2 linked regions of the Actinopolymorpha singaporensis genome follow. The protein of the gene in region 1 interacts with the protein of each later gene in a pairwise test. Links are inferred from orthologs where the notes say so. Each region holds a gene or a part of one and is shown on either strand. Other genes may lie near its edges.

Region 1 (3,017 bases):
CTCAGACCGAACTCAGGCCCGACTCGGAACGGCTCAGCCCGCATTCGGGCCCGTAGTCTGAAATTGACCTGGCGTTCGCCGGAGAAATCCCGTCGAATTCTCGGCCCGGTATTTCTCCGCCCCGTTCGGCACTCCCTTTCAGGTCCGGTGCGCTTCGCGGTGGGCGACCTCGGGCTGGCCGGGCCACCAGAACCGCCGCCCGGCGAGGAGCACCAGGGTCGGCACGAGCGCCGTGCGTACCAGCAGGGTGTCGAGGAGTACGCCGACACCGACCACGACGCCGATCTGAGTGAGCGTGATCAGCGGCAGCACTCCGAGCACCGCGAACACCGCCGCCGGCAGGATGCCCGCGCTGGTGATCACGCCGCCGGTGACGGCGAGCGCACGCAGGACGGCCCGGCGGGTGGCGTGCCCTCCCACGCCGGGCCGGGCCGGGCCGGGCCGGGAAGCCTGCCGCCGCTGGCACCCCGGCGCGCAGCCCGCTCGGCGAGCAGCAGGGGAACGAGACGGGAGTCGGCCCCGGGCCGGTCGAGCTGTCGCGGCGGCTCGGGATCACATCCGCCGCGGCCACCCAGACCGTCAACCGGCTGGTCGCGGACGGGCACGTCCGGCGTATGCCACATCCCGGTGACCAGCGCCGGCAGGTGCTCTCGGTCACCGAGTCCGGCATGCGCGAGGTGATGCGGGGAGCTGCTTCCGTTGCTGGCTCAGGTGTCCGCGGTCACCGCGGAGCGCTCGCCGGACGAGCGCGAGATCATCCTGCGCTACCTGCGCGACGTGGCGGAGGCGTTCCGGACGTACCTCCGTCAGGAAGGGCAGCCACGACCGGAACAGTGAGTGGCCGGGCAAGCGGCAGCCGGGCGACGAGCGGCCGGAGGAGTGAGTGACCGGCCCGGTTTTGGTGCGCTGTGTGACACTGGGAGCCGTCATGGCTGCTCCTGTTGATCTCGTCTTCGCCCCGCCGCGCCGCGGCCGGCCGCCCCGCCATCTCGCCGATCTCACCCCGGCCGAACGCCGGGAGGCGCTGGTCGAGCTGGGCGAGCCCGCCTACCGTGCCCGCCAGCTGTCCACCCACTACTTCGGCCGGTTCGTCGACTCCGCCGCGGAGATGACCGACCTGCCGCTGGGCAGCCGCGAACGCATCGGCACCGGCCTGCTGCCCGATCTGCTGACTCCCGTACGCACGCTGACCTGCGACGGCGGGGCGACGGTCAAGACCGTGTGGCGGCTCTTCGACGGCGCGCTGGTGGAGAGCGTCCTGATGCGCTACCCGGGCCGGGTCACCATGTGCGTGTCCAGCCAGGCCGGATGCGGGATGGCCTGTCCGTTCTGCGCCACCGGTCAGGCGGGCCTGACCCGCAACCTGTCCGCCGCCGAGATCGTGGGCCAGGTGGTCGCGGGCGCGCGGCTGCTCGCCAGCGGTACCGTCGCCGGCGGGCCGGGCCGGGTCTCCAATGTCGTGTTCATGGGCATGGGCGAGCCGCTGGCAAACTACAAGACGGTGATCTCCGCCGTACGCCGCCTCACCGACCCCGTCCCGGACGGCCTCGGAATGTCCCAGCGCGGCGTCACCGTCTCCACCGTCGGGCTGGTCCCGCGGATCCGCCAGCTCACCGAGGAGGGGCTGGCGGTGACGCTGGCCCTGTCGCTGCACGCGCCCGACGACGAGCTTCGCGACGAACTCGTGCCGGTCAACACCCGGTGGAAGGTCGGCGAGGTGCTGGACGCGGCCTGGGAGTACGCCGACCGCACCAAGCGCCGGGTCTCGATCGAGTACGCCCTGATCAAGGACGTCAACGACCAGGCGTTCCGGGCCGACCTGCTGGGCCGGCTGCTGGCCGGACATCTGGTGCACGTCAACCTCATCCCGCTCAACCCCACGCCTGGGTCGAAGTGGACCGCCTCGCGGCCGGAGGACGAGCGGGAGTTCGTCCGCCGGCTGGAGGCGCACGGCGTACCCGTCACGGTCCGCGACACCCGGGGGCAGGAGATCGACGGCGCCTGCGGGCAGTTGGCGGCGAAGCAGTCCTGACGGCGGTGTCGCCCGCGGCCGTTGTCCGGGTGAAGGATTACAGCGAGTGCAGGAATACAGCTGGGGTAGCGTGTCCGCATGTCGGACGGCGCCGGACTGCGCGAACGTAAGAAGCGGCGGACCCGCCAGACCCTGATCGAGACCGCGATCAGGTTGTTCGACGAGCAGGGATACGACCAGACGACCGTCGCCGCGGTCGCCGCGGCCGCCGACGTCTCCACGAAGACGTTCTTCAACTACTTCCCGAGCAAGGAAGCCGTCCTGTTCGCCGACACCGGCGAGCGGATCGAACTGGCGGTACGGCTCATCACCGACCACGGGGACCAGGAAGATGTCGGCGACCTGCTGGCCCGGGTCGCCGAAGGGGTGATGGCCCTCATGGGCACCGGCGACGGTTCGGGTGACACGGCCGACGAGGCGCACGCCGAGCTGATCTACACCGTGCGAGCACGTCTGGTGATGTCGGTGCCGGCCCTGCAGGCCCGGGCGCTGCACGTGATCTTCGACGCCCAGCGCCAGCTGACCGACGCGTTGTGCCGGGCCTACCCCGACCGGCTCGACCGGGTGAGTGCCGCGGCGTTCGTCGGCGCGCTCACGGGTGCGGCACAGGCGGCCGCGCTGACCGCCATCGCCCGCGGCGAGTCGCCGGCGGAGGTTCGGGCAGCCGCTCGACGCGGTGTCGACGTCGCGCTTGTCGGCATCCGTACGGCTGCGGGGTAGCGTCTGCGTTCATGCCCGATGATCACCCCGATCTGGCTCCCGTACGCCGGCTCGATCCCGCTCACCTCGTCGCGCTGGTCAACGACCACACCGGCGCCCGGCTGACCCTGCTCGGACCGGCGCCCGGCGGGGAGGTCGGCGCCGCGTTCGTCCGCTGGCCCGACGGCCGGGACGGAGTGCTCACCATGGGTCCGGCGGGCCGTGCCGACGAACTCCGCACCACCGCCGAGATCCTTGCGGCCGCGCGGGCGCGTGGCCTGCCCGT
Region 2 (3,053 bases), 460 kb from region 1 along the record:
CGGCGGCGGTGCCGCTGCGCCGCCCGCTGGCCCGGGTCGACCTCGCGGCCGTACGCACCCGGATCGTGGCCCAGCTGCCGCCGGTCAAGGAGGCCGAGGTGAGCCGCTCGTGGCCGCACGAGGTGACGGTGCGGATCGTGGAGCGCAGGGCGGTCGCGGTGTGGCGGGACGGATCGGCGTACCACCTTGTCGACGCCGATGGCGTTCCTTTCCGCGCGGTGCCGGACGCGGCTGGGGCCTACCCGCTCGTGCAGCTGCGAGCCGGGCGCCCGAGCCCGCAGAGGGCGGAGGAGTTGCGTGTGGTCGGTGCCCGGGTGGCGGCGGCGCTGCCCAGGCCACTCCTGCGCAGACTCGACACGATCGAGGTGAAGACTCCGGACGCGGTCATGCTGCGGTTGCATGGCGGGGTGACGGTCGTCTGGGGGAACGCCGAGAACTCCAGGCTGAAGGCCCGGGTCCTCGCCGAACTCCTTCCCCGCAAGGCGAAGGTCTACGACGTGAGCGTGCCGAGCTTCCCGACCACCCGGGCCTGAACTCCGGCGCGAGCCCACGCGCGAACGCCGCCTGTGCACCTCGTGGCTCGGCGACCTGCGAGCGTGTGACTCGGCCGGCTGGGTGACCGATTTTCGACCCGTACATCCAAGAACTCGCTGGCTCGGCGTGTTGCGTTGAATTCGTCCGGGACCGCTCCGTACCTTCATGTTCAGGCCGAGGTTGACATAACTATAACCCTCTACTTGACCGTGAGGGTTGATGGTTGAGGTTGCCTTTCCGGGCCGGGGAAGAATGTCTACCGAGAGGGCGAGCGTCGTGGCGGCACCGCAGAACTACCTAGCGGTCATCAAGGTCGTCGGCATCGGCGGCGGAGGTGTCAACGCGGTCAACCGGATGATCGAGGTCGGCCTCAAGGGCGTCGAGTTCATCGCGATCAACACCGACGCGCAGGCGCTCCTGATGAGCGATGCCGACGTCAAGCTGGACATCGGGCGGGAGCTGACCCGCGGTCTGGGCGCGGGCGCGCAGCCCGACGTCGGCAACAAGGCGGCCGAGGACCACGCCGAGGACATCGAGGAAGTGCTCAAGGGCGCCGACATGGTCTTCGTCACCGCCGGAGAGGGCGGCGGCACCGGCACCGGCGGCGCGCCCGTCGTCGCACGGATCGCGCGGTCGCTCGGGGCGCTCACCATCGGCGTGGTGACCCGCCCGTTCGCCTTCGAGGGCAAGAAGCGGGCGAGCCAGGCCGAGGAGGGCATCAACGCCCTGCGCGACGAGGTCGACACCCTCATCGTCATTCCCAACGACCGGCTGCTGTCGATCAGCGACCGGCAGGTGAGCGTGCTGGACGCCTTCAAGCAGGCCGACCAGGTGCTGCTCCAGGGTGTTTCCGGCATCACCGACCTGATCACCACCCCCGGCCTGATCAACCTCGACTTCGCCGACGTCAAGAGCGTGATGTCCAACGCCGGCTCGGCCTTGATGGGCATCGGCTCCGCGCGGGGTGAGAACCGCTCCGTCGCCGCGGCCGAGATGGCGATATCCAGTCCGTTGCTCGAGGCTTCCATCGATGGTGCGCACGGCGTCCTGCTGTCCATCGCCGGTGGCTCCGACCTCGGGCTGTTCGAGATCAACGAGGCTGCCCAACTGGTCTCCAGCGCCGCGCACGCGGAGTCCAACATCATCTTCGGTGCGGTCATCGACGACGGTCTCGGCGACGAGGTACGCGTCACCGTCATCGCCGCCGGCTTCGACGGCGGTATGCCTCGCCGCCGCGGCGCGCAGGAGGCGTCCGCCGGCAACGGCTCGAGCCAGGCCGTCCCGCCACCCCCCGCGGGGCGCCGGCCAGGTGAGCTCGGCCGGCCGCAGCAGTCCGCGCCGGCGGGCGGGCAGGCGCCGCAGAGCGCGCCGGCCAGCCCGAACTTCACCGGTGACACCGGCTCCGACCAGCCCGCGTCGGGTCAGTCGGCTTCTGGCCAGTCGTTCCCCCCGGCCGCCCCCTCGTCGGCGCCACCGGCTGCCGCTCCGGTGCAGTCGACCCCGGCACCTCAGTCGCAGCCGGCACAGCCGGCACAGTCGCCGGGCTCCTCGTCGAGCCAGACCGACCTCGCCGCGCAGACCCAGGAGCTTCGTCAGCGACTGCTCGGTGGTGGCAGCCGCCCGGGCGAATCCGGTGCGGGTGGGGCCAACGGCTCCGCTCCGCAGAGCTCCTCGCCTTCGCCGACCTCGACGCCGCGGCCGGCCCGCCGCCCGATCGACGACGACGAACTCGACGTACCCGACTTCCTGAAGTGACCGGGCAGTCGGTTCTTCACGGGCCGGGTGCGAGCGGTTGAGCCCGGCGAGCGACGAGCGCCGGGCTCAGCTCGCCGCCAACCTCGCGGCCGTCCGCGCCCAGATCGAGCGAGCCTGCGAACGCGTTGGCCGGTCGCCGGAGGAGGTGACGCTGATCGCGGTCACCAAGACCTTCCCCGCCGACGACGTACGCCTGCTCGCCGAGCTCGGCGTCCGCGACTTCGGCGAGAACCGCCACCAGGAGGCGCAGGAGAAGGTGGCCGCGGTGGCGGACCCGAGGCTCACCTGGCACTTCGTCGGGCAGCTTCAGGCCAACAAGGCACGTGCGGTGGCGGAGTACGCCTCGGTGGTCCACTCCGTCGACCGGGTGCGGCTGGTCTCCGCACTGCGGCGAGCGGCGGCCGGTCGCGAGCACCCGCTGCGATGCCTGGTGCAGGTCGACCTGGGCGACGTCGCCGAGCCCGGCGGTTCCGGCGGGCGTGGCGGAGTGTCACCGGACCAGGTCGCCGAGGTGGCCGACGCCGTGGCGACGGCGCCCGGCCTGGTCCTCGGCGGAGTGATGGCGGTCGCGCCGCTGGGCGCGCCACCGGGCCAGGCGTTCGCCCGGCTGGCCCGGACCGCCGCCGAGGTACGCGAGAAGTATCCGAAGGCCACCTGGGTCTCCGCCGGAATGAGCGCGGACCTCGAGGACGCCATCGCCCACGGCGCGACACACGTACGGCTTGGGCGCCGGTTACTAGGTGAGCGCGGCTACGACAGGTAGC

What was found. Proteins that work in one complex are often made in the same cells at the same time.
Region 2: the proteins of rlmN (region 1) and ftsZ interact in binary tests that used the Escherichia coli proteins (3 or more experiments, as listed by UniProt). The link is inferred for Actinopolymorpha singaporensis from one-to-one orthologs.

What each region holds. Positions count from the first base shown.
Region 1 is NZ_LT629732.1:5,734,589-5,737,605, reverse strand. What follows is about bases 29-2,980. They hold rlmN (dual-specificity RNA methyltransferase RlmN), read left to right. Parts: upstream 29-928; coding sequence 929-2,032; downstream 2,033-2,980. Other genes in these bases: BLU27_RS25615 (phosphotransferase), read left to right, coding at 2,764-2,980; BLU27_RS25620 (TetR/AcrR family transcriptional regulator), read left to right, coding at 2,111-2,752; BLU27_RS30660 (hypothetical protein), read left to right, coding at 700-837; BLU27_RS25635 (MMPL family transporter), read right to left, coding at 139-420. Outside these bases: more of BLU27_RS25615, read left to right, coding at 2,981-3,017.
Region 2 is NZ_LT629732.1:5,273,878-5,276,930, reverse strand. What follows is about bases 62-3,049. They hold ftsZ (cell division protein FtsZ), read left to right. Parts: upstream 62-810; coding sequence 811-2,289; downstream 2,290-3,049. Other genes in these bases: BLU27_RS23635 (YggS family pyridoxal phosphate-dependent enzyme), read left to right, coding at 2,327-3,049; BLU27_RS23645 (cell division protein FtsQ/DivIB), read left to right, coding at 62-533. Outside these bases: more of BLU27_RS23645, read left to right, coding at 1-61; more of BLU27_RS23635, read left to right, coding at 3,050-3,052. UniProt on the Escherichia coli protein: Essential cell division protein that forms a contractile ring structure (Z ring) at the future cell division site. The regulation of the ring assembly controls the timing and the location of cell division.